Regions from separate parts of the Streptomyces sp. NPDC002867 genome, predicted to be linked through region 1. Evidence: riboswitches for the same ligand, from Rfam matches in the RefSeq annotation. Region 1 holds a riboswitch; each other region holds the start of a gene.
The links. Region 1 has a riboswitch for cobalamin ahead of ACWD0A_RS26370 (ribonucleoside-diphosphate reductase subunit alpha). Riboswitches for the same ligand answer to the same signal wherever they lie in the genome.

Region 1 (7,004 bases):
CCGAGCGCCCCGTTGAGGATGTACGTCATGGTCTCGGTGTTGCCGAGCTCGACGACGTCCGGGAACTTGTCGCCGGAGAGCGCCGCGTCGAGCTTCTTGGTCTTGTCCGCCCACTGCTGGTACTGGACGTTGACCTTCACGCCCGGGTACTTGGCGTTGAACCGGTCATTGACGTCCTTCACCAGCTCGGGCCACGTGGACTGCGCGTCGACCATCAGCCAGACGGTCAGCGTCTCCTTGCGGTCCTTCGGATTCTTGGCCGCCTCGCCGCCGCCGTCCGAACCGCACGCCGCGACCGAGGCCATCATGGCCGCCACACCCACCGCTGCTACGAGATTGCGCTTCACGCCACCCTCCTCAAGGGATGCAAGAGTCCCCCCCACCACCCGGGAGTCGCGCAGCACTTGACAATGGCGCGCCGGATTCTGCCCTGGGGCCGGGATCTGATCTTTAATGGTTTAGACCAGTACCGGGAGCTTGGCCTAGACCTTTGGGGGTGTCAAGGGTGTATAAGAAGGGCAGTCGCGTCCGTTATCGGACCGACACCTGAGGGAGGGCGACGACCCGCGAGCGGTCCGTGCCACCATGTGAGCCGCTACAGACGGAGGAGCCGGTGACGGCAGGAGCGCAGCAGTCGGGAAGGCGGGTCATGACCACGGACGGGGCCGGCACCGAAGCCGAGAGCGGGGCAGCAGGCGCCCGTACCGCGCGCGTGCCCAAGTACTACCGGCTGAAGCGGCACTTGCTCGACATGACCGAGACACTGCCGCCCGGGACTCCGGTGCCGCCGGAGCGCACGCTCGCCGCCGAGTTCGACACCTCGCGCACGACCGTGCGGCAGGCGCTCCAGGAACTCGTCGTGGAAGGCCGGCTGGAGCGCATCCAGGGCAAGGGCACGTTCGTCGCCAAGCCCAAGGTCTCCCAGGCGCTGCAGCTCACCTCGTACACCGAGGACATGCGGGCACAGGGCCTGGAGCCCACGTCCCAGCTGCTGGACATCGGATACGTCACAGCCGACGACACGCTGGCGGAGCTGCTCGACATCTCGACGGGCGGGCGGGTCCTGCGGATCGAGCGCCTGCGGCTGGCCAGCGGCGAGCCCATGGCCATCGAGACCACGCACCTCTCGGCCAAGCGCTTCCCCGCGCTGCGGCGGTCGCTCGTCAAGTACACCTCGCTCTACACCGCCCTCGCGGAGGTGTACGACGTCCATCTCGCCGAGGCCGAGGAGACGATCGAGACGTCTCTCGCCACCCCGCGCGAGGCGGGGCTGCTCGGCACGGACGTCGGCCTGCCGATGCTGATGCTCTCGCGCCACTCGCTCGACGCCCAGGGCGAACCGGTGGAGTGGGTCCGCTCGGTGTACCGCGGGGACCGCTACAAGTTCGTCGCTCGGCTCCAGCGGCCGAAGGACTGAGACACGCGCCCCGGAGCCGTACGTCCCCCACCTGACAGGGTGTCCGGCATGGCGTCGCAGCGTGTTGCGACGCCATGTCATGTTTTGCGCAGCCGTGGCGCGAAGTCGTTGCCGTACCGATATGCGGACCGGGGGTGACGGGACTCGAACGGCTCGCCTAGATTTCCTGCGCACTACAACAGGTGACCAGTGAGGGGACGGAGCCGCATGTCAGCAGTGCCCGAGGCACCGGACGCGCCTGAAGCGCCCGAAGCGAAACAACCGGTCGTCACACCGGTGCGCGTGATCATCGCCCTCTGTCTCTTCGCACCCTTCGTGGCGATGCTCTGGGTCGGCTCCTACGCGAAGGTCGAGCCGACGTTCATCGGCATGCCGTTCTTCTACTGGTACCAGATGCTCTGGGTCGTGGTGTCGACGGCGCTGACGATGATCGCCTACAAGCTGTGGCAGCGTGACCAGCGCGCCCGCAAGGGAGGTGCCTCCCGATGAAGGACGGCGTGAACGGCGTCGCACTCGGCGTCTTCATCTTCTTCTTCCTGGCCGTGACGGTCATGGGCTTCCTGGCCGCCCGCTGGCGCAAGGCCGAGAACGAGCACAGCCTCGACGAATGGGGCCTGGGCGGCAGATCGTTCGGCACCTGGGTGACCTGGTTCCTGCTGGGCGGCGACCTGTACACCGCATACACCTTCGTCGCCGTGCCGGCGGCCATCTACGCGGCGGGCGCGGCCGGCTTCTTCGCCGTGCCGTACACGATCCTCGTCTACCCGCTGATCTTCACCTTCCTGCCGCGCCTGTGGTCGGTGTCGCACAAGCACGGGTACGTGACGACTGCCGACTTCGTCCGCGGACGTTTCGGTTCCAAGGGCCTGTCCCTGGCGGTCGCGTTCACCGGCCTCCTCGCCACGATGCCGTACATCGCGCTCCAGTTGGTCGGCATCCAGGCCGTGCTCGACGTCATGGGCGTCGGCGGTGGCGAGAACACCAACTGGTTCATCAAGGACCTGCCGCTGCTGATCGCCTTCGGTGTGCTCGCGGCCTACACGTACTCCTCCGGACTGCGTGCGCCGGCGCTGATCGCCTTCGTCAAGGACACCCTGATCTACATCGTCATCGCGGTGGCGATCATCTACATCCCGATCAAGCTCGGCGGCTTCGACGCGATCTTCTCCGCCGCCGGAGAGAAGTTCTCGCAGATCAACCCGGCCACGGACAAGCCCGTCGGCGCCCTGGTACCCGGCGAGATGGGCCAGTGGGGCTACGCCACCCTGGCCCTGGGCTCGGCGCTCGCGCTCTTCATGTACCCGCACTCCATCACGGCGACGCTGTCCTCGCGCAGCCGTGAGGTGATCCGCCGCAACACCACGATCCTGCCGCTGTACTCGCTGATGCTGGGCCTGCTGGCCCTGCTCGGCTTCATGGCCATCGCGGCGGGCGTGAAGGTCACCAACGGTCAGCTGGCCATCCCGCAGCTGTTCGAGAACATGTTCCCGGACTGGTTCGCGGGCGTCGCCTTCGCGGCGATCGGCATCGGCGCGCTGGTCCCCGCGGCCATCATGTCCATCGCCGCGGCCAACCTGTTCACCCGGAACATCTACAAGGACTTCCTCAAGCCCGACGCGACCCCGGCGCAGGAGACCAAGGTCTCCAAGCTGGTCTCGCTGCTGGTCAAGGTCGGCGCCCTGGCCTTCGTCCTCACCATGGACAAGACCGTGGCGATCAACTTCCAGCTGCTGGGCGGCATCTGGATCCTGCAGACGTTCCCGGCCCTGGTGGGCGGCCTGTTCACCCGCTGGTTCCACCGCTGGGCGCTCATCGCCGGCTGGGCGGTCGGCATGATCTACGGCACGGTGGCCGCCTACGGCGTGGCGAGCCCGACACAGAAGCACTTCGGCGGCTCGTCGGCCGAGATCCCCGGCATCGGCGAGATCGGCTACATCGGCCTCACCGCGTTCGTGCTGAACCTCGTCGTCACCGTGGTGCTCACCTTCGTCCTGAAGGCGGCCAAGGCCCCGGACGGCGTCGACGAGACCAGCCCGTCCGACTACACGGCGGACGCGGGCGACCCGGGCGTCGAGGTGGAACTGCCGCCGGCCACGGCGGGCGCCCCCGGCGGCCACTGACGGATCGCGTACGCAAGGGCCGTCGCATCTCCCCCCAGGGAAATGCGGCGGCCCTTCGTCGTGCTCTGATGCACACTGCCGGGCATGGACATCACGATCAGGCGGATCGAACCCGGGGAGTGCGGGGCGCTGGGGGAGCTGACCGCGCAGGCGTATCTGCGCGGCGGAATGCTCGACTTCGGCGAGGAGGACCCGTATCTGGAGGTGCTGCGGGACGTCGCGGGACGCGCCGCGCACACGGAGGTGTACGTCGCCGTGGACGGGCGGGGAACCGTGCTCGGCGGGGTGGCCTTCGTTCCCGCCGGCGGCCCGTACGCCGACCTCGCGGGTCCGGGCGAGGCCGAGTTCCGGACGCTGTCGGTGGCCGAGGAGGCCCGGGGACGCGGGGTGGGCGAGGCGCTGGTGCGGACCTGTGTCGACCGGGCCCGGGCGGTGCCCGGGTGCGTGCGCGTGGTGCTGTCGACGCAGCCGATGATGCACGCGGCGCACCGGATATACGCCCGGCTGGGCTTCGTACGCACCCCCGAGCGGGACTGGGCACCGGTCGAGAACGTTCCCCTGCTGACGTACGCCCTGGAGCTCTGAGCCCGCGAGACACAACATGTGGGGGCATGCGCAGCACCCCGCCCCCACATGTATGCTCATCTGGCTGTCGCCGCAGGGGAATCCGGTGCGAATCCGGAACTGTCCCGCAACGGTGTGATCCGGTGCGCTGTGCGTACCCGACAAGTCCGAGGACCTGCCGACGGTGCATCCGGCTCGACCGAACCGGGTGCCGAGACGTCCGGGCCTCGCGGTAGGGCCGGTGGACGCCGTGCCTCGTGCTGCCCGTCCGCGGGCCCGCGCCGGCATGGTCCCCGCCTCCCCCGCCGGCCCAGAGCCGAGCGAGGGAGAGCATCACATGACCATCGCGCCAGCCGATCCGGCTTCAGGCACCGCGGAGCAGACCACGGCCGGTCCCGGGGCCGGCCTGCTGCGGACCCTCACGGATCTGACGGCCGATCTGCCCGACACCGACCCCGGCAGGGTCGCCGCCGCCGCGCTGCGCGGGCGGCACGCCGGATCGGACGAGGCCGAACTGCGCTCCCTCGCCACCGATGCCGCCGCCGGTCTGATCTCCGAGGACCCGGCCTACTCCCGTCTCGCCGCCCGGCTGCTGACCCGCACGATCGCGGACGAGGCCGCCGGCCAGGGCGCCGTGTCGTTCTCGGCCTCCGTCGCGGTCGGGCATCGCGAGGGCCTGATCGCGGACCGCACCGCCGCGTTCGTGGCGCTGCACGCGGCCCGGCTCGACGCGCTCGTCGACCCGGCCGCCGACGACCGCTTCGGCTACTTCGGCCTGCGCACGCTCTACAGCCGCTACCTGCTGCGTCACCCCATCAGCCGTCAGGTCGTGGAGACGCCGCAGCACTTCATGCTGCGCGTCGCCTGCGGCCTCGCCGAGGACGACAGCGTCCGCTCGGTGGACGAGGTCGCCGACCTGTACGGCCTGATGAGCCGGCTCGACTACCTCCCCTCCTCCCCCACGCTCTTCAACTCCGGCACCCGCCACCCCCAGATGTCGTCCTGCTACCTGCTGGACTCGCCGCTCGACGAGCTCGACTCGATCTACGACCGCTACCACCAGGTCGCGCGCCTGTCCAAGCACGCGGGCGGCATCGGGCTCTCGTACTCGCGCGTCCGTGCCCGCGGTTCGCTGATCCGCGGCACCAACGGGCACTCCAACGGCATCGTCCCGTTCCTGAAGACACTCGACGCCTCGGTCGCCGCCGTGAACCAGGGCGGCCGGCGCAAGGGCGCCGCCGCGATCTACCTGGAGACCTGGCACGCCGACGTCGAGGAGTTCCTGGAGCTGCGCGACAACACCGGCGAGGACGCCCGGCGTACGCACAACCTCAACCTCGCGCACTGGATCCCCGACGAGTTCATGCGGCGCGTCGAGGCGGGCTCCGACTGGTCGCTGTTCTCGCCGGCCGACGTGCCCGAGCTCGTCGACCTGTGGGGCGAGGAGTTCGACGCCGCGTACCGCGCCGCCGAGGCCAAGGGCCTGGCCCGCAAGACCATCCCGGCGCGCGACCTGTACGGCCGCATGATGCGCACGCTCGCGCAGACCGGCAACGGCTGGATGACCTTCAAGGACGCCTCCAACCGCACCGCCAACCAGACCGCCGAGCCCGGCCACACGGTCCACTCCTCCAACCTGTGCACCGAGATCCTGGAGGTCACCGACGACGGCGAGACGGCCGTCTGCAACCTCGGCTCGGTGAACCTGGGGGCCTTCGTCGAGCAGGGAGCCGACGGCGGGTACCTCGACTGGGAGCGGCTGGACGCCACCGTCCGCACCGCGGTCACCTTCCTCGACCGGGTCGTCGACATCAACTTCTACCCGACCGAGCAGGCCGGGCGCTCCAACGCCAAGTGGCGGCCCGTGGGCCTGGGCGCGATGGGCCTCCAGGACGTCTTCTTCAAGCTGCGGCTGCCCTTCGACTCACCCGAGGCACGCGCGCTGTCCACCCGCATCGCCGAGCGCATCATGCTCGCCGCGTACGAGGCGTCCGCCGGCCTCGCCGAGCGCAGCGGCCCGCTGCCGGCATGGGACAAGACGCGCACGGCGCGCGGCGTTCTGCACCCGGACCACTACGGCGTGGAGCTGAACTGGCCCGAGCGCTGGGCCGCCCTGCGCGAGCGGATCGCCGCCGTCGGCATGCGCAACTCGCTGCTCCTCGCCATCGCGCCGACGGCGACGATCGCCTCGATCGCGGGCGTCTACGAGTGCATCGAGCCGCAGGTCTCCAACCTCTTCAAGCGCGAGACCCTGTCCGGCGAGTTCCTCCAGGTCAACTCCTACCTGGTGGACGAGCTGAAGAAGCTCGGCGTGTGGGACGCGCAGACCCGCGAGGCGCTGCGCGAGTCCAGCGGCTCGGTGCAGGACTTCACCTGGATCCCGGCCGAGGTGCGCGAGCTGTACCGGACGGCCTGGGAGATCCCGCAGCGCGGCCTGATCGACATGGCGGCGGCCCGTACGCCGTTCCTCGACCAGTCCCAGTCGCTGAACCTGTTCCTGGAGACGCCGACCATCGGCAAGCTGTCGTCGATGTACGCGTACGCCTGGAAGCAGGGCCTGAAGACGACGTACTACCTGCGCTCGCGCCCGGCGACGAGGATCGCCCGCGCCGCGCAGGCGACGATCCTCCCCCAGCCTTCGGCGGAGGTGCCCCCGGTCCAGGCGGCCGCCGGCCCCGACGCCGTCGCCTGTTCCCTCGAAAACCCCGAGTCCTGCGAGGCCTGCCAGTAATGACCGTGGAGAACAAGAACCTGCTCGACCCGGGCTTCGAACTGACCCTGCGTCCCATGCGCTACCCGGACTTCTACGAGCGCTACCGGGACGCCATCAAGAACACCTGGACGGTGGAGGAGGTCGACCTCCACTCCGACGTCGCCGACCTCGCCAAGCTGACGCCGGGCGA
Region 2 (7,004 bases), on a different contig from region 1:
CGTAGAGGAAGACCGTCGGCCGGTCCGCCCCCTTGGGCGCCTTCGCCCCGGTGGCGCCGATCTGCCGGCGGAAGTCCGCGATGAGCTTTCGCGCCCGCTCCTCCACGCCGAAGAGCTTCCCGAGGTTGCTGAGATCGGTGTAGAGCGCCTCCAGCGGCGGCATGATGCCCCGCGCCTTGTCGCGGCCGTTACGGCAGGACTCGGTGAGGACGTACGAGCTGATGCCGACCTTGCGCAACGCGTCCGGTGTCAGGCCGTTGTCCTCGCCGAAGCCGTAGTTCCAGCCCGCGAAGACCAGGTCGGCACGGGCGTCCAGGACGACCTCCTTGGTGATCCGGTCCTTGGAGAGCCACGTCACCTTGTCGTAGCCGGTTTTCCAGGGAACGCCGGTCAGGTCGCCCTTGTCGTCCGGCATGACGAAGCCGGCCATCCGGTCCTCCAGGCCGAGGGCGAGCATGATCTCGGTGATGCCCACGTCGTTGGTGACCACCCGTTCGGGGACCTTGTCGTACGTCACCTGGCGACCGCAGTTGGTCAGCGTGACCGGGCCGTTGCCCTTCGCCTGGGGCGTCGGTGCGACATGCGCGCCGCACGCCGTCAGGCTCAGGGTGAGCGCGGTGGCGAGGGCCGCGCGTCGCAGGGCGTGGATCATGGTGCTCCTCATCGGCAGGGGTACGGGGAAGCCGAGGACGTTCGTCCCGGCTCAGGAAGCGGGCAGGTCGTCGGGACGGGCGATGCGGTCGAACAGCAGTTGCACGGCGCCCGTCACCGGATGCCGTACGCGGTGTGCGCGCACCCCGAAGACGTCGGCCAGCAGCTCGGGAGCCAGGACGTCGTCCGGCGGGCCGGAGGCGACGATGCGGCCGTGCGCGATCACGTACAGCACGTCGCAGTGGCCCGCCGCCAGGTTCAGATCGTGCAGGGCGGTCAGTACGGTCGGTCCGCCCCCGGACTCGGTCCAGGGGGATCCGCAGGCCCGCACCAGCGACAGGACGTCCAACTGCTGGGCGATGTCGAGGTGGTTGGTCGGCTCGTCGAGCACGAGCACACGGGGCTGCTGGGCCAGCGCGCGGGCGATCAGGACGCGCTGCCTCTCACCGCCGGACAGGGACAGGAAGGACCGTTCCGCGAGATGAGCCGCGCCGACCCTGGTGAGCGCGTCGCGGCAGATCCGGGCGTCGTCCGGGGATGTGCGAGCGCCCGGGACCGGGCCGCGCCGGTGCGGCAGGCGCCCCATCTCCACCACCTGGGCCACCGTGAAATCGAACTCGGCCGACGAGTCCTGCGGCAGCGCGGCGAGCCGGCGGGCACCGGCGCGCGCGTCCATGGCGTGCAGGTCCTCGCCGTCCAGGCGCACGGTGCCGGCGGTGGGACGCAGCGCCCGGTACACGCAGCGCAGCAGCGTCGACTTGCCGCTGCCGTTCGGCCCGACGAGGCCGACGACCTGGCCGGGAGCGGCGTGCAGGGTGATGTCCCGGACGAGGCGGGCGCCCGCGACGTCGACCGACAGGTCCTCGATGTCGACACGCATCAGCGGCCCCCGAACGCGTAGCCGCGGCGGCGCATCAGCAACAGGAAGCAGGGCACGCCCACGACGGCCGTGACGACGCCCACCGGCACCTCCGCCGGGGCGAGCACCGTCCGGGAGACGACGTCCACCCACACCAGCAGCACCGCTCCCGCGAGGGGCGTCACGGCGAGCACCTGCCGGTGGCCGGCGCCCACCACCATCCGTACGAGGTGCGGCACCATCAGGCCGACGAATCCGATCGCCCCGCTCACCGCCACCACGGTCCCCGTGACGGCGGCCGTCACGACGAACAGTTCCCTGCGCAGCCGCCGGGCGTCCACGCCCAGTGCGGCGGCCGTCTCGTCCCCCATGGCAAGGGCGTTGAGCCGCCCCGCCGACAGGGCGAGATGGACCGTCCCGGCGAGCACGGTGGCGGCCGCGACCGGCACCGAGCCCCAAGTCGCCCCGCCGAGGCTGCCGAGCAGCCACATCATCGCCGACCGGGCGGCTTCGCCACGGTCGGCGCTGAACACCATGAGGGTGGTGACGGCCGAGAAGCCGTAGCTCATCGCCGTACCGGTCAGCACCAGCCGCAGCGGCGTCAGGCCGTGCGCACTGCGCGCCGCCGCGTACACCAGGACCATGGCCGCCAGCGCCGAGCCGAAGGCGGAGACCGGCAGCGCCCACATGCCCAGGACGGAGAACGCCCCCAGGAGGATCACCGCGTTGGCCCCGACTGCCGCCCCGGAGGAGATGCCGAGCACGAACGGGTCGGCGAGCGCGTTGCGGACCATGGCCTGTACGGCCACACCGACGGTGGCCAGGCCTGCGCCCACGACCGCCGCCAGGACGGTTCGGGGCAACCGGATGTGCCACACGATGGCGTAGGCGGACTGTTCGTCGGCCCGTATGGTGCCGCCGGTCAGACCGGCCCGCAGCAGGTGCAGCACCTGGCCCCACGTCAGGTCCGAGGCTCCGAGGCCGACCGCGCACACGAGGGAGAGGAGAAGCAGGGCGGCGAGTGCGCCGGCGAGCGGCGGAGCCGGTATGCGCCTGGGGACAGGCGGAGCCGGCGCGGCGGTGGCCGCGGACGGGGACAAGCTGACGGACACGCGTGCGGTCCTTCGCCTCGGGCCGCGTCCGTACGCATCAAGGGGTGGCCCTCATGACGAGGACGTGCGCCATCCCTCTCGCAGTCCGCGGCGAGCAGTCGGGAACTCCAGCCGTCCCACGGGTGATCGGGCTTGCGCGGCCGACCCTGACGGGCGATCGCGCTTACCGTTGCGGGTCAGCGCCGGATTCCCACCGGACTTCCCCCACGGGACGCAGTGCGCAGCGTAGCAAGCACGGTGGACCTCCCCGTTCAGCGCGTGGAGCCTCCACGGGCCGCGGCGAGGTCGTCGAGGTTCTGCGCCACCGCTGTGGCGACCGCTGTGGCTCCGACGCCGCCGAGGAACTCGTCCTTCAGCCCGCGACCCGCCGGGGGATTCCCGGCGAAGGCCATGCGGATGGGCGGCCGCTTCGCCGGTTCCGACGGCGCCGTTCGCAAGACCGGTGGAGGAACGGCTCCGGAAAGGCGGCACATGTCCGCGCCCGCCCCGTAGAATCGGCGCTCATGTCGAACCCTGATGACCTGCTCGTCGACATCGCCGCCATGGTGGAGTCCGAGCACTCCAATCAGATGTCCCTCACCGTCGTGATCCCCGGCGCCGTCATCACCGGACGGCTGGCTCCGGAGGCCGTCTGGCGGGAGCGAGTGGCCGAAGTGCTGAAGGACTCGAACCAACTGGGCGCCTTCTCCCCCGTGTTCACGAGGCCCGGAGGCTGGCGCGACCGGCACGGTGAAGCCCCCTCGTACCTGCACTTCCATGTCGCGAGAATTCTCCAGGGCAGTGTGGGGATTCCCGAGACCGGCGGCATGTACCGCATCGCCATCAAGGACGTGAGCGCCTGGACAGTGGGGGACTTCAGCTACTCCGACCGCTGAGCGGACGGCCTTCGTGGCGGCGGGCCGGGGACTCGGCGGACGGTCCGGCTCACGCCACGTGGTCGCTGTATCCGCAGACCCAGGCGAGTGCGTCGTGCACGCCCCGGACGTAGTCGCGCTTCCCGGCCTGCAGGGTGGGATCGTCCAGCTGGACCACTGCCGCGTCCACCTCGGCGGTCAGCAGCCGCAGGCCGGGAATACCGTCGGCGCCCGCACCGGTGACGGGTGAACGCTCCGCATGTCCCATCGCCCACTCGTAGGCCGCTGCCGCGCCGGAGGAGAACTCGGGCGCCGTTCTGCGTGCCGCCAGGCCCTTGAACACGAAGGCGACGTCCTCGTGCACCCTGACACCGATTCGCTGCTCGCCCTGCCGCTCGTTCGTGGTCACGTCGACCGACTTCCCTTCACCGGCAGCTCCTGACGTCCGCCGTCCAGGTCCTTCTCTGACCCGGCCCTGAGAGGTGAGTGGCCAGGTTCCCATATGTCCCTCCTGTTCCTCGGATGCGTTTTCGGTCGGTACCACGGACGGGTTCCCCCTCACCCCGCGCCTACGCGCACGACGACGCCCCCGCGTCCGAATCGCGCCGGCAGGTGCCCGGTGCGGGCCCCGGCGGCCCGGCACGCCACGCGTTGGTGACACCCCCGCCCGCCCGGGTCGATACTTGGGCCATGAACGGGTCCGCGCCTGTCGTCGGGGACCTGCGCAAGCGGGTCGGAGCCGGGATCTTCCGCCGCGTCGCAGGGCCGGCCGGTCCTGCCAACAGGGAGCGCATCCACCACACACCGGGACCACGGTGGTTCGGGCCCGAGCGGCCCATCCGTACCGTGCAAGGTGACGCGTCCATGTTCATCGGCGGGCTGCGCGCCCTCCTCCTGCAGTCCCTGCACCCCCTCGCGATGGCGGCCGTGGCCGCGCATTCCGGATACCGCGGCGACCCGTGGGGCCGTCTGCAGCGCACGAGCACCTTCCTCGCCGTGACCACGTTCGGCACCGCGGACGACGCGCAGGCGGCCGTGGACCGCGTCCGCGCGGTACACGAGCGCACACGGGGCACGACGGCCGACGGCCGGCCGTACCACGCGGCCGACCCGCACCTTCTGGGCTGGGTCCACGTGGCCGAGGTCGACAGCTTCCTCGGGGCCCACCAGCGCTTCGGCGCCCACCCCCTCGACGGCGCGGGCTGCGACGCGTACATCGCCGACATGGCACGCGTGGCATCTGCCCTCGGCGTACTCGATCCACCGCGCGACCGGCGTGAACTGGCAGACCGGATCGACGCCTACCGCCCCGAACTGTGCGGCACCACGGAAGCCCGCGAGGCGGCACGGTTCATCCTGCTCCATCCGCCCCTGCCGCTCGTGGCCAAGGGCCCCTACGCCCTGCTGGCCGCGAACGCGGTCACCGCGCTGCCCCCGTGGGCCCGCAGCTCCCTGGGCCTGCCGAACCCGGGCCCCGCCACGGAGACCGTCGTCCGTCTCACCGGCCACGCCCTCACCCGGGCCATCCGCTGGGCCCTGGCTCCCTCCCGCACCGCACCGACCGCGCGACGACCGCCTCGGTGAGGACGCGGAAACGGCCGTGCGGTCAGTTCCGGGGGATGCGCCCCTTGCAGTGCATCGCGGTGCGCAGCAGAGCGCTGTCGGCGCCGAAGCCGGGCTCGCGCGGCTGACCGCGGTGTACCAGAAGCTGCCCATCGGCGACCCGTTCGACGAGGGCACCCTCGTCGGACCACTCGTCTCCGGCACGGCGCCCGACGCCATGCAGGACGCCCTTGCCCGGGTGCAGGCACAGGGCAGGAAGATCCTCGTGGGCGGCAACCGGCGCCTGGCCGACGCCGCGCCCCGGGCCGCTTACGCCGAGCCGGCCATCGTCCGCGTCGACGAGCAGACCGACGTCGTCCGGGAAGAGACCTTCGCCCCCATTCTTTACGTGCTGACCTACGACACGATCGAGGAGGCCATCGCCCTGCGCAACGACGTACCGCAGGGCCTGTCGTCGAGCATCTTCACCCGTGACCAGCAGGAAGCCGAACTCTTCCGGTCCTCGGAGGGCTCCGATCTGCGGCATCGCCAACGTCAACATCGGCACGTCGGGTGCGGAGATCGGCGGCGTCTTCGGTGGCGAGCAGGAGACCGGCGGCGGGCGCGACTCCGGCTCCGACGCGTGGCGCGCCTACATGCGCCCAGCCCACCAACACGATCAACTACTCCGGCCGCCTCTCCCTCGCCCAGAACGCCAGCTTCCTCTAGGCCCGCACCGTCACAGCGGCCGGCCCCGCCGCCCCCTCCGAGGGCCCGCCCGGGCGGGGGCGCGCGACGCCCTGCTCATCCGGTCGGTTATCGTGTGGCCTCGGCCCCGAGCGGGCAGCTTGGTCAACTGTCCCCCCGTCGGGTGATGGTCCGTACGCCTTGACGGAGAACACGCGCGTGGCAAGCACGGAGACACGTCCGGCACCCCTGCCGACCGGCCTTCCCGGCATTCCCGGCCTCTTCGACCCGCCGTTCGTGGCCGACCCGTTCCCCACGCTGGCAGTGCTGCGGAGCACCTCGCCCGTCCACTTCGATCCCGGCACCGGCCTGTGGCTGGTCAGCCGCTATGCGGACGTGCGGAGCGTGCTGCTGGATCCGGGGACGTATCTGCCGGACAACGCCCAGCACTCCGTGACGCCCCTGCCCGTGCGCGTACTGCGCATCCTCGCCAGGGCGGGTTTCTCCCTGCCGCCCGCACTGGCCAACAACCGCGGCGCCGACCACGCGGACCTCCGGCGCCTGGTCATGCGCTTCTTCAACGCCGAGCGCGTCGCGGCGGCAGTGCCGATGGTCGAGCAGACCGCTGCGGAGATGCTGTCCGGTCCGCGGTCCCGCTACGCCGCCGGCGACCGCTGCGATCTGGCCGCCGAGTACGCGCGACTCCTGCCGTGCCGCGTGATGATGCGGCTCCTCGGCATCGACGGCGTCTCCGCCTCCACGCTCGCGACGTGGAGCGACGCCGCACTGGAACTCTTCTACGGTCGCCCTCCCGCCGAACGGCAGCTCCACCTGGCGGAGCAGGTCGGTGCGTTCCACCAGTGGCTGACCGCGCAGGTGTCCTCGGCCGCGGCGACGGACGGGCTCATCGGCGGACTGCGCCGGCACCGGAAGCCGGACGGCACGCCGCTGGACGCCGCGACCGCCGTGGCCGTGTGCTTCTTCGTGTTCATCGCCGGGCAGTCCACCACCGGGCAACTGATCTCCACGGCGCTCCTGCGGGCCGTGTCCGATCCGCAGGTCTGGTCACGCGTCGCAGGGGAGGACGGCTTCGCCGAGGCGTGGGTGGAGGAGATCCTGCGGCGGGAGCCGCCGGTCACCACGTGGCGCCGGGTGACCGCGCGCGAGACGGAACTGTCCGGTGTGCGCCTGCCGGCCGGAGCGCAGCTGCTGCTGATGCTGATGGGCACCGGGTCGGACCCCGAGATGTTCGACGATCCGGAACAGCTGTGCCCGCACCGGGAGAACATCCGGCACCAC
Region 3 (7,004 bases), on a different contig from region 1:
GACGGCGCGGGTGACCCAGGCGTCGAAGTCGTGGGGCCCGGCGGGGGTGTCGCCCTGGGTGAACTCGCGGCGGTAGGCGGGGGTGCCGCCGACGATGGCGTGGGTGAGCAGCGCGGTGCGCGGGTCGGTGATCTCCCAGAACTCGGCGGCGAGGCGGAAGTCCAGGGTGGGGACGACGAGTTCCAGGCCGGCGCGGCCGCGCAGCGGGGCGTTGCCGGCGAGGAGCCCGCCCATGAAGGACAGGGCGGAGCCGCACAGCAGGAGCCGTACGGGGGTGTTGGTGTGCTGGGCGGCGGGGTCGAGGGCGCGTTGGATGATCGAGGGGAGGGCGGGGGAGGCCTTGGCGAGGAAGGGGAACTCGTCGATGACCGCGATGGTGGGGCCGCCCCTGTCGGCGATGCGCATGAGCTCGGTGACGGCCTCGTCCCAGTGGGTGAAGCGGAACGGGGTGGGCTGGTCGCGGTGGCGGGCGAGGGCTTCGCCGAACTGGCGCAGGGCGTCGGTTTCGGTGGTCTCGGTGGCGGTGAACATGAAGCCGCCGCTTGCCCGCGTGACGGCGTCCAGGAGGAAGGTCTTGCCCTGGCGGCGGCGGCCGGAGACCACGCCGAGGGTGGCGCGCGGGCCGGGCAGGGCGGCGAAGCGGGTCAGCTCGGCCCACTCGAAGTCGCGGTCGAACATCTCGGCAGGTTTGTCCACGGCACACCTCTGCATGGATAGGTGCGCTTATTATATCTGGACTTATTCAAGAGTGTTTTCATTCGTGCGTCCGTGCCCGGCGTTGGCCCGGGACGGTGGCGAGGGCAGGGATCGGGGCGGGGTGGGCGGGGGTGGTCACCGCGATCGCGGATCACCGTGGAGGCCGTCTTGCACCTTTGAAGTGCCAACCCGCCAGTGTTCGAACCGGCATCGCTGTCTCGCTGGTCGCGAACGTCGCAGCCGTTCCCTGCGGTCAGCTCACGGCGGACAGGTGATGTGCCCCGGCCGCCCGCCGCCCACCCCGCAGAAAGGGATCGCCGCAGCCGCCGAACCCGGACGCGGCGTCGAAGGCCCGTTCCTGCTCCGCCCGGGCACGTTGCCGCGTATCGCGCTGCTTCTTCTTCGCACGCCGTCGTTCCTGGGTGCGTTTGCCCACTGCGGTACCTCGTGCTCGCGAAGGCGTTGCCGTCTCCGCACCGAGCGTAGTGGCCAGGGCCGCCCGCTCGCCCACTCTCCCGGGGGGTGCGCTTGAATGACCGCATGGCTGTGGTCATGGACGAGGGGACGGTGTACGCGTTCGCCGACGACACCGAGGTCACCGAGGGGCGGACCCTGCTCGCCGACGGTGCGGTGATCGAGGCGGAGAGCGAGCCCCGCGGCATCGGCGGCCTGGTGCGGGACGGCTCGGGCGCCGCTCGCGGTGTATGGGTGCAGGTCGTAGGTCGGGAACTGACGGCGGAATGCGACGGCCCGTGCGCCCTGGCGTCAGGACGCTTGTGCCGGCATGCCGTGGCACTCGCCCTGCACGCCGTCGAACGGCGCCTGCCCTGGCACGCCGCACCCGTCGACGACACCCCCTGTGCCCCCGGCGAAGCCCTGGACGCACTCACCGCCGTGGAGAAGGCCGCGGTGCTGGACCGGCTGCTGGATGCTCGGCCCGAACTGCGCGCAGAAGCAGACCAGTTGGCCGTCCACTTGCTCGCCCCGCGTGCCCGCGTCGAACTGACCGCCCTTCAGGAGGGGACGGCGGCCGAGGTCGAGCAGGCCCTGCGCACCCTGGACAGCCACCATCTGAGCACCGGCTATCGCCCGGGCTTCGGGTACACCGACGTATACGAGGTCGCGAGCCGTCTGATCGAGCCGATCATCGAGCAGTACGAGGCCGATGTCCGTCGCCGTCTGGCGCTGGGCATGCCTGACGCGGCCGAGGCCGTGGCCCTCGGCGTACTCGACGGCCTGGACGCCTGCGAAGGCGACTACGACGGCGACGAGGTGCTGTGCTACGCCGGGGAAAGTCTCGCCGAGACCTACGGGTACAAGATCCGTGAACTGATGCGCACCGCAGGCCGAGCCGTGGAGTAGACCCGCCCTATCCCTTCACGTGTCTCGCCGCACAGCCGAGGGCTTGGCACGGTGGCGCGTCGTTCCGGGACGCTTCCGGCCGACAAGCGACAGCGGAACGAGGAACCCGGTGAGATTCCGGCTCGGTACCGCCACTGTGCAGGGGGGACGACTCTCCGCCATGGCCGCCGGCCCCGTTCGGGGCGGGATCGGGGAAGCGTTGATCCCGAGTCAGGACACTCCCGCCGTCGCACCTCGACGAACCGGGGCAGATTTCCCCGAGAACGGGCCGCGCCCCTGGCGGTCAAGACGTGGGTGGCCGTCAGATCACTAAAGAATGTCCGAAGTGCGAATAATGTGCATTTCAATGTTCCCAGGGCGTTCCCATTGCACACCTGAAGGTCTTCCAGAGAGGTTCCCTGGAAGGCCTTCAGCGTGCTGACCTGCAATTTTGTGGTGCCCCCGGCAGGATTCGAACCTGCGACACCCGCTTTAGGAGAGCGGTGCTCTATCCCCTGAGCTACGAAGGCGGGGATCTGCGTGAGATCCGGCGCCTAGCCTAGCGGATAAGCTCTCCGGCCCGGTGGGATTCCCCTTTCCCCAGCTCACGCCCGTGCCGTCGGTCCAGCTCGGCCTTGACGGGGTACAGGGCGCGGCATAGCGTCGCCGGCGTACTGAGCGAGCGCTTGGAGAGGGGCGAGCCGTGCCGCAGCCCGAGATGTCCGACGCCGTGCGCGACGGGCTCACCGCGCCCGGCGCGCCCTTCGCCGTCGTGCGGGGCGAGGACGGTGCGCTGCAGTACGCGGCCGGGCCGCGCACGCTGCGGGAGTTCGTCGAGGCCACGTGGGCCTACGGGGAGCGGCCGTTCCTGATCGCCGAGAGCCGGACGTACACGTACGGGGAGTTCTTCGCCGCCGCCTGCGCCCTCGCGCGCCGCTTCACCGACGTCCACGCGCTGCGGCCCGGCGACCGGGCCGCCATCGCGATGCGCAACCACCCCGAGTGGCAGATCGCCTTCTGGGCCGCGCAGTTGGCCGGACTCGTCGCCGTGCCGCTCAACGCCTGGTGGACCGAGGAGGAGCTCGCGTACGCGCTCGACGACTGCACCCCGGCCGTGCTCCTCGTCGATGGCGAGCGGCTGCCCCGCGTGGAGGCGTGGCGGCGGGCGAACGGCGTCCCTACCGTCGTCTTCCACCACGACGGCGCGACCGCCGAAGGGGTCGAGCGGTACGAGGACTTCGACGCGCCCGACCCGCTCGCCGGGCCGCCGGCCGTGGACGTGGCGGCGGAGAGCGACGCCACCATCATCTACACGTCGGGAACCACCGGCCGTTCCAAGGGCGCCGTCGCCACGCATCTCGCGCAGGCCGGGGCCACCGTGCATCCGCGCTACCACGCCACGGCCGCCGCGCTCGGGCGCGGACTGGTGCCGGGGCAGGGGGCGGCCCCCGTCACCCTGATGACCTTCCCCTTCTTCCACGTCGCGGCCTTCACGACGCTCTACGCGATGATGGGCGTCGGCGGCGCTCTCGTCCTGATGCGCAAGTGGGACGCCGGCAAGGCGCTCGCGCTCGTCGAGCGGCACCGGGTCACCCACTACTCCGGTGTACCGACCACCGCGCTGCAACTCCTGGACGCGGCCGAGCGGGCCGGCTCCGGCCTGGAGACGCTCACCAATCTGAGCACCGGCGGGGCCGCCGCACCGCCGGACCTGGTGGCGCGGCTGACCGCCGCGTACGGGCGGCGGATCGAGCCGCGCAGCGGGTACGGGCTCACGGAGACCAGCGGGGGAGTGCTGGCGAACTTCGGCGACGCCTATCGCGCGCACCCCGGCAGCGTCGGCCGCCCCGCGCCCGCCGTCGAGGTCCGCATCGCCGGGCCGGGCGGCGAGTCGCTGCCCGAGGGCGAGGTCGGCGAACTGTGGCTGCGGGGCCAGGGTGTCGTGCGGGGTTACTGGCGCGACGAGCGGGCGACCGCGGAGGCGTTCCGCGACGGCTGGTTCAGGACCGGAGACCTCGCGACCGTCCGCGACGGGCGCGTCAGTGTCGTCGACCGGATCAAGGACATGGTGATCCGCGGCGGCGAGAACGTGTACTGCGTCGAAGTCGAGGGCGTCCTGCACGACCATCCCGATGTCGCCGACGCCGCCGTTCTCGGGGTGCCGCATCCGGTGCTCGGGGAAGAGGTCGCTGCCGTCGTGCAGCTGCGGCCCGGTGCCACGGCCGATGCGGAGGAGCTGCGGGCGTACGTCGGCAAGGCGCTCGCCGCGTTCAAGGTGCCCGCGCATCTGGTGTTGCGCGACGAGCCGTTGCCGCGCAATCCGACGGGCAAGATCCTCAAGCGGGAGCTGAGGGCCGGGTTCGGGACCACCTGAAGCAATCGGAGGCCGGCTCAGGAGCGGGTGATCCGCACCCGGTACACGTCGCCCTTCTCCTTGCCCACCACCGAGATGCGCACCCCGTTCTCGGCGTCCCTGAAGGTCTGGCCCGGCTGGTAGGGCGCGTCGGACAGTTCCGCGTGGACGTTGGGGCTGCGGGTGCAGCCGCCGCTGCCGGACTGGCTGTCCACCACCGTCACCGGGCCCTGACCCGTGTCCACGCTCGACCTGACCCGGTAGATCAGCACGCCCGGCTCGCACACGGCGTCGTCGTTGCCCGCCCGGGTCCGTACCTCCACCGCGTAACCGCTGTCCTCGCCCAGCGGCACGACCGCCAGCTTGGAGCCGCCGGCGGTGGCGAGCGGCGTGAGCGCGTACTCCGTCGTGCCCCGCGCGGAGGCGCAGCGGACCTGGTCGTTGTCGAGCCAGCCCAGCTTCCACTTGTGCCAGCCCAGCAGGTCGTTGTTGGCGCCCCAGTCCTCGGACATGATGTCCCAGTGGCCGGCGGCGCCGCCGCCTCCCGCGGTGTAGAGGTCGGGCAGGCCGAAGACGTGGCCGTTCTCGTGCGGCAGGACCCGGTACCCGGTCCTGGCGTACGATCCCGAGCCGTCGTCCTGGCGGCTGTAGACGAAGGACGTGTTGGCCAGCGGCACTCCGTCCGCGTACGGAGCCTCGTCGTTGCCGGAGAAGGTCACGGACAGCACGGTGTCGAGTGCGGACGGGCCGGCGTTGGGGGTGACGAGCACGTTGACCAGGTCGTACCGGCTGAAGTCGACCTTCGCGTCGGCGACCTTCACGAGGTCCTCGACGAGTTTGCGGTAGCCCGGCTCGTACGGTGACCCGCGGTCTATCCCGTACGCCGCGAACGGCAGCGGCATCCGCAGCCAGTCGCTCACCGGGGCGTGGGGGCGGTAGCTGAGCCGGCCGTACGAGCTGGTCCTGAACCACTCGGAGGTCTGGGGGAAGAACTCCGCCAGACGGTCGAGCGCCGACCCCTCGCCCACGGCGTCCGAGAAGTCGATCATGAGGTTGAGGGCGCTGATCTCGCCGGTGGAGCGGGTGTAGCCGGGTGGGGTGGGTATGCCCTCCGACATCTGCACGCCGGACACCGAGGGGATGCGGCAGGACCCGAGCCCGGGAGCGTCCGGAGCGGCCACCGGTCCCGCCGACGCCTTGGAGGGCGCGGGAATCGTCGAACTCGCCGTGGCCAGAGCCGCGAGAGTGAGGGCGGCGAACGCGGCGAGCCCTCCGAGCCGGCGGTGGCTGCTCCGGGTGCGTATCCGGGTGCGTATCCGGGGGCGGGGCTGCTGCATGCGTTCGCCTTCGGGTCCGCGGCAGCAGGCCGGACCCTGGCTGCGCTCTGTCCGTCAGCCTGTGTCGGCCTCCGGCCGGCCGCGCGCCGGGTGGTCCGATCGTGGGTATTTCCGGGCGGCAGGTTCCATCCCGGAAAGAAGTGACTCAGGTCACATCCTGTGAGGGAAATAACCGGGGAACCTCTCCCCGTTTGCACCGGTGTCCCCGCGAAACGGGGAAGGGCTCCCCGCTTCGGCGAGGCCCGTCGAGGCTCATCGCGAGCCGGCGAGGCCCGTCGAGCAAAAGGAGCCGGATCCGCAGAGACCGGAAGGAAGGGGAGCCGTGAGTCCCGCCGCCACCGAAACGCGCCGCATGTCGCGCCCGCGGGCCGACGCCCTGCGGAACCGCGAGCGGATCGTCTCGGCCGCGCGCGAGATGTTCGTCGAGTACGGGCCCGAGGTCCCGCTCGACGAGATCGCCCGTCGCGCCGGCGTCGGCAACGCCACGCTCTACCGCCATTTCCCCGACCGCGCGGTCCTCGTCCGCGAGGTCGTCATCTTTGTGATGTCCCGCGCCACCGAGCGGGCGGCTACGGCGACGGCCGATGAAGCCGACCCGTTCGCCGCCCTGCGCCGGTTCGTCCACGAGGCGGCCGACGAGCGCATCGGCGCGCTGTGCCCGATGCTCTCCGGAGCCTTCGACTTCGACCACCCGGATCTGCACGCCGGACGCGAGCTCCTGGAGGAGACCGTGCACGGTCTCGTCGAGCGGGCCCAGTCGGCGGGCAGGATGCGTAGTGACGTCGCGGTCGGGGACCTGATGGTCGCCCTCTCCCAGCTCACCCGGCCCCTGCCGGGCACCGCGTGCCTGAACATGGACCGGTTCGTCCACCGCCATCTGCAGCTGTTCCTGGACGGCCTCGAAGCGCCCGCGCGCTCCGAACTGCCGGGCGCCGCCGCCACCCTCGAAGACCTGCGGAGCAGCTCCTGACGCCGTAGCGCCGATGTCGGCATCGCCCTCGCCTCGCGGTCACCGCCGCGAACCGATCCGGTGGTGCCGGGCCGGGCCCGACCCGGCCGATGACTTCACCCCGCCTCCGGGGTCTCAACGCCGAGACCCCTTGCCCGCGGGCCTTTTGACGCCATGACGCACCTCGCGTGACCTCTCGTACTCCTTAGGTGGCCAACCCATGCCGAAAACACCCGGAACACCTGACACCTCCCTGCCGGATCCGAGCCGCTGGAAAGCTCTGGTCTTCATCGCCCTCGCCCAGCTGATGGTGGTCCTCGACGCGACG
Region 4 (7,004 bases), on a different contig from region 1:
GTCCCTCGCCCGCCAGGTGAACGCGTCCTCCCGCAGTTTCGGCGTCGCGCTCAGCGCCTGCAGCACTCCCGCCAAGGGCGGGCCCACCTTCGACCTGCCCCCGGGCGAGCTGGAGTTGGGCGTCGGCATCCACGGCGAGCCGGGCCGCGAGCGGCGGGCGATGATGACCGCGCGGGAGATCGCGGACTTCGCCGTGGGAGCGGTCCTCGACGACCTGCGCCCCACCGGCCCGGTCATCGCCCTCGTCAACGGAATGGGCGGCACCCCCCTGCTGGAGCTGTACGGGTTCAACGCCGAGGTGCAGCGGGTGCTGACCGAGCGCGACGTGGCGGTGGCCCGCACGCTCGTCGGCAACTACGTGACCTCGCTCGACATGGCCGGCTGCTCGGTGACGCTGTGCCAGGTGGACGAGGAGCTGCTGCGGTTGTGGGACGCGCCGGTGCAGACGCCCGCCCTGCGGTGGGGACGCTGAGCCTCGCCCCGCCCCCTCCCGAACCGATCATCCGAACCGAGGAGATCCCGTGCTCGACGCCGCATTCTTCCGACGCTGGCTCACGGCCGCCGCCGCGGCCGTGAACCGTGAGGCCGACCGTCTGACCGAGCTGGATTCCGCGATCGGTGACGCCGATCACGGCACCAATCTCCAGCGCGGGTTCGCGGCCGTCGTCGCGGCCCTGGACAAGGAGCCGCCGACCGCGCCCGGAGCCGTACTGGTCCTGGCGGGACGGCAGTTGATCTCGACGGTCGGCGGGGCCTCCGGACCGCTGTACGGGACGCTGCTGCGCCGTGCCGGCAAGGCCCTCGGCGACGACGCCGAGGTGAGCGCGGGGCAGCTGGCCGAGGCGCTGCGGGCGGGCGTCGAGGCCGTGGCGCAGCTGGGCGGGGCGAAGGCGGGCGACAAGACGATGCTGGACGCCCTGGAGCCCGCGGTGGCGGCGCTCGGCGACAGCACGGAGTCGTTCGCCGCGGCCCGGGAGGCGGCCGAGCAGGGGGCGCTGGCGACGGTGCCGTTGCAGGCGCGCAAGGGCAGGGCCAGCTATCTCGGCGAGCGCAGCATCGGGCACCAGGACCCGGGGGCGACGTCGTCGGCGCTGCTGGTGGCCACGCTCGCCGAGACGGCGGAGGCGGCCGTATGAGCGACACCGCCCAGCGGGTCGGGATCGTGCTGGTGTCGCACAGCGCGGACGTGGCGCGCTCGGTCGCCGCGCTGGCGCGCGGGCTCGCGGGCGGCGGGGAACTCGCGCCGGTCGCCGCGGCGGGCGGCACGCCGGACGGCGGTCTCGGCACCAGCTCCGAGCTGGTCTCCGCCGCGGCGGCGGAGGTGGACCGCGGCGCGGGCGTGGCCGTGCTGGTCGATCTGGGCAGCGCCGTGCTCACGGTGAAGGCCCTTCTCGCCGAGGGCGACGAACTTCCCGACGGCACCCGGCTCGTGGATGCCCCGTTCGTGGAGGGCGCGGTGGCCGCGGTGGTGACCGCGTCGGCCGGGGGCGACCTGGACGCCGTGGAGGCGGCGGCCTCGGAGGCGTACGGGTACCGCAAGGAGTGACGGGAGCGGTGCGTGCGGCCGGGTGTGGCGAACGGCTCACCCGGCCGCGGGCCGGTGCACCCGTGCGCGGCTTGTGATGTCGCTGGTCGGCGCACTACTGTCACGGAGCCTTGGTGTTCGGGAAACCGGTGCGGTACCGGTGCGGCCCTCGCCACTGTGATCGGGAAGTCCGGCTCCACCCCTCAGGGGAAGTCACTGGGCCACCGCGCGAGAGCGCGGTGCCTGGGAAGGCGGAGTCACGGGCGGCATGACCCGTCAGCCAGGAGACCGGCCGGGGCGCGTTGTCCATCCACGAGGTGCTGGAGAGGGTCTCCCGACCATGCATATAGCCGAGGGGTACCTGCCCCCGTTGCACGCCGCCGCCTGGGGCGTCGCGGCCGCCCCGTTCGTCGTCCACGGTGTACGTGCCCTGACGCGCGAGGTCAAGGCCCACCCCGAGTCCACCCTGCTGCTCGGCGCCTCCGGCGCCTTCACCTTCGTGCTGTCCGCCCTGAAGATCCCGTCGGTGACCGGCAGCTGCTCCCATCCGACCGGCACCGGGCTGGGCGCGATCCTGTTCCGTCCGCCGATCATGGCGGTGCTCGGCACGATCACCCTGCTGTTCCAGGCCCTGTTGCTGGCGCACGGCGGTCTCACCACGCTCGGCGCCAACGTGTTCTCCATGGCGATCGTCGGTCCATGGGCCGGTTACGGGGTCTACCGGCTGCTGCGGCGGTCGGGTGTCCCGCTGATGGTCGCCGTGTTCTTCGGCGCGTTCGTCGCCGACCTGTCGACGTACTGCGTCACCAGCGTGCAGCTCGCGCTGGCCTTCCCCGACCCGAGCAGCGGATTCGCGGGCGCGCTCGCCAAGTTCGGCGGCATCTTCGCGCTCACGCAGATCCCGCTCGCGGTGAGCGAGGGGCTGCTCACCGTGCTGGTGATGCGACTGCTCAGCCAGTCCAGCAAGGGCGACCTGGCCCGTCTCGGCGTCCTGGTCCCGGGCGCGAGGAAGGAGGCCGTGGTCCGATGAGCCGTAACGCGAGGATCAATACGCTGCTGTTGCTGGCCGTGGCGGCGCTGGCCGTCCTGCCGCTCGTACTGGGGCTCGGCGACCACAGGGAGGAGCCGTTCACCGGCTCCGACGCGCAGGCGGAGACGGCGATCACGGAGCTGGAGCCGGACTACGAGCCGTGGTTCTCCCCGCTGTACGAGCCGCCGTCGGCCGAGATCGAGTCGGCGCTGTTCGCACTCCAGGCCGCGCTCGGCGCGGGGGTGCTGGCGTACTACTTCGGCCTGCGCAGAGGACGCAGGCAGGGTGAGGAGCGGGCCGCGGCGCGCGCGGGCGCCCTCCCGGGAGAGGCCGCCGGAGAGGCGCCCGGAGCGGAGCCCGGCAGCGGGGACGCCCCGGCCGCGAAGCTGCCGTAGGCGCCGATGCTCCCGATCGACGCGGCGGCGCACAGCAGTCGCTGGCGCCGCCGCCATCCCTGTGAGAAGGCCGTGCTCGGGCTGGGGCTGACGGTGACGGCCGTGTGCCTGCCGCCTTGGCCCGGCGCCGTTCTCGTGGCCGCCGCCTCCCTCGCCGTCCTGCTGGGCCCGGCCGGGGTCGCGCCCCGGCAGCTGTGGCGGGCCTTCCGCATCCCCCTCGGGTTCTGTGTCACCGGGGCGCTGCCGCTGTTGTTCGCCGTGGGCGGCGAGGCGGGGCCGGTGGCGTTGGCGCCCGACGGTCCCGAGCACGCCGCCGCGCTGCTGCTGCGGACCTCGGCGGCGTCGCTCGGGGTGCTGCTGTTCGCGTTCACCACGCCGGTCTCCGACGTCCTGCCCCGGCTGGTACGGGCGGGCGTGCCGCCGGCGGTGGTGGACGTGGCGCTGGTGATGTACCGGATCAGTTTCCTGCTGCTGGACGCGATGAGCCGGGTCCGCCAGGCGCAGGCGGCCCGTCTCGGCCACACGAGCCAGGCGGCGGCGTGGCGTTCGCTGGCGGGGCTGGGAGCGACCGCGTTCGTCCGCGCCTTCGACCGGGCCGGCCGGCTTCAGGCCGGGCTCGCCGGACGCGGTTACGACGGCACGCTGAGGGTCCTCGTGCCGCGTGCGTCCGTGTCGCGCCCCTTCCTCGTCGCCGTGGCCGCGCTGCTGGCAGGCATCGTGCTGCTCACCCATCTGCTGGAAAGGTTCGTCCTGTGATCGTTGAGCTCGTCGACGCCGGTTTCGCGTACGAGGACGGGCCCGTCGTGCTGAGCGGCGTCGGCCTCGCGCTCCGGGAGGGCCGCTCCACGGCTCTGCTGGGGCGCAACGGCAGCGGAAAAACCACCCTGCTGCGGCTGTTGAGCGGCGGGCTGCGCCCGGCGACGGGCCACGTCCGGCTGGACGGCGAGCCGGTGACGTACGACCGTGCCGGGCTGACCCGGCTGCGGACGAGCGTGCAGCTGGTGGTGCAGGACCCCGACGACCAGCTGTTCGCGGCGTCGGTCGAACAGGACGTGTCGTTCGGCCCGATGAACCTCGGGCTGCCGGAGGAGCAGGTACGCGCCCGGGTGGACGAGGCGCTGGCGGCGATGGACATCGTGGCGCTGCGGGACCGGCCGACGCATCTTCTCTCGTACGGACAGCGCAAACGGGCGGCGATCGCGGGCGCGGTGGCGATGCGGCCGCGCGTGCTCATTCTGGACGAGCCGACGGCGGGGCTCGATCCGCATGGCCAGGAGCGGCTGCTGGAGGTGCTGGGCACGCTGGGCGCGTCCGGTACGACGGTGGTCATGGCGACCCACGACGTGGATCTGGCCCTGCGCTGGGCGGACGATGCGGCCGTCCTCGCGCCGACGGGCCTGCGCACCGGTCCCGTCGCGGAACTGCTCGCGGACCAGGCCCTGCTGGACGCGGCGCGCCTGCGGAGGCCGTGGGGCACGGCGGTGGCGGAACTGCTGAGGTCGCACGGCCTGCTCGCCCCTGCGGAAACGGGGCCCCGCACCCCGGAGGACCTGTCCCACTGGGCTGCGGGCCCGGCCCGGGCCGGCACGGAGTAACCCCGCCGCGCGTGGCGGGCCGTCGCGCGAGGCCCCGGGCTCTCGGAAAAGCCGGGGCGGCGGCCCGTGTCGCCACGGCGGCGAGGCGCCCGGCCGGGACGCCGGCCCGTACCACGTACGGACGCAGCCCGGCCGCCGGTCGTCGGGCCGCCCAGCCGACGCATGCCGGCCGGGCCGCCGCAGCGACGGACTGTCCGGCGCGCACGGGAGGCGACGAATCGGCCGCCGTACACGTCCGCGGGGCGCCCCCGGGTCCGGGGCGCCGAAGCCGGCGGTCCGGCCGGACGGTGCACCGGGCACCTGGCCCGCCCTTGGGCCTGCCGGACCCGCAGCGCGGCGCGGGCGCCCCCGGCGGTGTCACACCCCCGTCGCCTCGCGCCAGGACGATTCCCGCAGCAGGCGCAGGCCGTTGAGGGCGACCAGGACCGTCGAGCCCTCGTGCCCCGCCACGCCCAGGGGCAGCGGGAGGTGGCCCGCCAGGTCCCACACCACCAGCACGCCGATGCACACCGACGCGATCACGAGGTTCTGCACCACCAGCCTGCGGGCCCGGCGCGAGAGGGCCACCACGGCCGGGACAGTGGCCAGTTCGTCCCGTACGACCACCGCGTCCGCGCTCTCCAGAGCCAGGTCCGAGCCCGCGCGGCCCATCGCGATGCCGGTGTGGGCGGCGGCGAGCGCGGGCGCGTCGTTCACGCCGTCGCCGACGATCAGTACCTTCTCCCCCGCCTCCTGCCACGCGCGCACGGCGGCGACCTTCTCCTCGGGCAGCAGGCCGGCCCGTACGTCCTCGATGCCCGCCTCGCCGGCCACCCGCGCGGCCGCGCGGGCGTTGTCGCCGGTCAGCAACGTCGGCGTGCGGCCCGTGAGGCGGGCGAGCGCGGCGACCGCCTGCGGCGCCCCGGACCGGAGCCGGTCGTCGACGGCGAGCACGGCCACCGGCACCCCGTCGGCCTCGACGAGGACGGCCGTACGGCCCTCGGCCTCCACCTCGACGGCCGCCGCGCACTCCTCGGCGAGCAGGGCGGCGGGGCTTCCCACGCGCACCGTGCTGCCGTCGACGCTCGCCGAGACGCCGCGTCCGGGCGTCGACGCGAACTGCCGCGCCCCCGGCAGCCGCAGGCCGCGTTCACGCGCGGCCGCGACGATCGCGCGGCCGAGCGGGTGCTCGCTGTGGACCTCGGCGGCCGCCGCGAGGGCCAGCGCACGGTCCTTCGTGACTCCCGCGTCCGGCAGCACGCGCACCTCGGCGACGCGCGGCGAACCCTCCGTCAGCGTGCCGGTCTTGTCGAGAGCGGCGCGGTCGATCTCGCCCAGACGCTCCATCGCGACGGCGGACTTGACGAGCACTCCGTGGCGTCCGGCGTTGGCGATGGCGGAGAGCAGCGGCGGCATGGTGGCGAGCACGACGGCGCACGGCGAGGCGACGATCATGAAGGTCATGGCGCGCAGCAGGGTGCTCGTGAAGTCGGCGCCGAAGGCGAGCGGCACGGTGAGCAGGGCGAGCGTGGCGACCACGACACCGGTCGAGTAGCGCTGTTCGACCTTCTCGATGAAGAGCTGGGTGGGCGCCTTGGTGGCGCTCGCCTCCTCGACCATGGCGACGATGCGGGCGATGACCGACCGGGCGGCGTCCTTGTCGACGCGGACGCGCAGGGAGCCGGTGCCGTTCAGGGTGCCCGCGTAGACGGTGTCACCGGCGCGGCGGTCCACGGGCAGGGGTTCGCCGGTGATCGTGGCCTGGTCGACCTCGCTCGCGCCGTCGAGGACCGTGCCGTCCGCGGGCAGCCGCTCTCCCGGCCGTACGAGGACGGTGTCGCCGACCCGCAGGTCGGCGACGTCGACCGTCTCCCACGCCTCGGACCGGTCGCCGGCGAGGCGTGCGGCACGGGCGGGGGCGAGGTCGAGCAGTCCGCGGACGGAGTCGGCGGTACGCCGGGTCGCGAGGACCTCCAGCGCGCCGGAGGTGGCGAAGATGACGATGAGGAGACCGCCGTCGAGGTACTGCCCGATGGCTGCCGCGCCGATCGCCGCCACCACCATCAGCAGGTCGACGTCGAGTGTCCTCTCGCGCAGGGCCTGAAGGCCCGCGAGACCGGGCTCCCAGCCGCCGGCCGCGTAACACAGGGCGTAGAGCGGTCCCCAGGCCCAGGCGGGCGCGCCGGCGAGGTCGAGCGGCAGGGCGCACAGGAACGCGGCGGCGGACAGGGCGGCCCAGCGGACCTCGGCCAGGGCGAACAACCGGGTGCGCGGCCGGCCCGGTGGGGCGGCGGGCGGCGCTGCCGTCCGTGCCGTGGGCGCGGGCGCGGTGGTCGGCGAGGTCGGGGGAACCATCGGGACACCTCTTCTCGGGGCTCCGGGCAGGGCGGAGCCGTCTCGGCTGACGCCCTTCACCATAGCGGAACACATGAAGAGGTCTTCATTCGTACGGCTGAGCGCACGGCTACGATGTGCTGCAT

Region 2: another riboswitch for cobalamin. It lies ahead of ACWD0A_RS13050 (FecCD family ABC transporter permease); the one in region 1 lies ahead of ACWD0A_RS26370 (ribonucleoside-diphosphate reductase subunit alpha).
Region 3: another riboswitch for cobalamin. It lies ahead of ACWD0A_RS17315 (class I adenylate-forming enzyme family protein); the one in region 1 lies ahead of ACWD0A_RS26370 (ribonucleoside-diphosphate reductase subunit alpha).
Region 4: another riboswitch for cobalamin. It lies ahead of ACWD0A_RS03165 (energy-coupling factor ABC transporter permease); the one in region 1 lies ahead of ACWD0A_RS26370 (ribonucleoside-diphosphate reductase subunit alpha).

Annotation. Positions count from the first base shown of each region.
Region 1 is NZ_JBSFUR010000035.1:56,301-63,304, forward strand. Features, by position in the region: gene ACWD0A_RS26345 (sugar ABC transporter substrate-binding protein) at 1-347, opposite strand, end outside; gene ACWD0A_RS26350 (GntR family transcriptional regulator) at 650-1,417, shown strand; gene ACWD0A_RS26355 (DUF3311 domain-containing protein) at 1,625-1,906, shown strand; gene mctP (monocarboxylate uptake permease MctP) at 1,903-3,537, shown strand; gene ACWD0A_RS26365 (GNAT family N-acetyltransferase) at 3,622-4,122, shown strand; cobalamin riboswitch at 4,167-4,298, shown strand; gene ACWD0A_RS26370 (ribonucleoside-diphosphate reductase subunit alpha) at 4,439-6,832, shown strand; gene ACWD0A_RS26375 (ribonucleotide-diphosphate reductase subunit beta) at 6,832-7,004, shown strand, end outside.
Region 2 is NZ_JBSFUR010000010.1:147,016-154,019, forward strand. Features, by position in the region: gene ACWD0A_RS13040 (ABC transporter substrate-binding protein) at 1-652, opposite strand, end outside; gene ACWD0A_RS13045 (ABC transporter ATP-binding protein) at 704-1,531, opposite strand; gene ACWD0A_RS13050 (FecCD family ABC transporter permease) at 1,531-2,622, opposite strand; cobalamin riboswitch at 2,723-2,849, opposite strand; gene ACWD0A_RS13055 (hypothetical protein) at 2,874-3,014, opposite strand; gene ACWD0A_RS13060 (hypothetical protein) at 3,126-3,497, shown strand; gene ACWD0A_RS13065 (hypothetical protein) at 3,547-3,885, opposite strand; gene ACWD0A_RS13070 (oxygenase MpaB family protein) at 4,167-5,060, shown strand; partial or broken gene ACWD0A_RS13075 (aldehyde dehydrogenase family protein) at 5,152-5,747, shown strand; gene ACWD0A_RS13080 (cytochrome P450) at 5,925-7,004, shown strand, end outside.
Region 3 is NZ_JBSFUR010000015.1:142,431-149,434, reverse strand. Features, by position in the region: gene ACWD0A_RS17335 (AAA family ATPase) at 1-678, opposite strand, end outside; gene ACWD0A_RS17330 (hypothetical protein) at 950-1,132, opposite strand; gene ACWD0A_RS17325 (hypothetical protein) at 1,237-2,058, shown strand; cobalamin riboswitch at 2,137-2,279, shown strand; tRNA gene ACWD0A_RS17320 (tRNA-Arg) at 2,492-2,567, opposite strand; gene ACWD0A_RS17315 (class I adenylate-forming enzyme family protein) at 2,756-4,411, shown strand; gene ACWD0A_RS17310 (M6 family metalloprotease domain-containing protein) at 4,429-5,727, opposite strand; gene ACWD0A_RS17305 (TetR/AcrR family transcriptional regulator) at 6,080-6,697, shown strand; gene ACWD0A_RS17300 (MFS transporter) at 6,897-7,004, shown strand, end outside.
Region 4 is NZ_JBSFUR010000003.1:7,621-14,624, reverse strand. Features, by position in the region: gene dhaK (dihydroxyacetone kinase subunit DhaK) at 1-472, shown strand, start outside; gene dhaL (dihydroxyacetone kinase subunit DhaL) at 522-1,136, shown strand; gene ACWD0A_RS03170 (PTS-dependent dihydroxyacetone kinase phosphotransferase subunit DhaM) at 1,133-1,546, shown strand; cobalamin riboswitch at 1,641-1,836, shown strand; gene ACWD0A_RS03165 (energy-coupling factor ABC transporter permease) at 1,866-2,555, shown strand; gene ACWD0A_RS03160 (energy-coupling factor ABC transporter substrate-binding protein) at 2,552-2,950, shown strand; gene cbiQ (cobalt ECF transporter T component CbiQ) at 2,957-3,706, shown strand; gene ACWD0A_RS03150 (energy-coupling factor ABC transporter ATP-binding protein) at 3,703-4,545, shown strand; gene ACWD0A_RS03145 (heavy metal translocating P-type ATPase) at 4,903-6,879, opposite strand; gene ACWD0A_RS03140 (ArsR/SmtB family transcription factor) at 7,003-7,004, shown strand, end outside.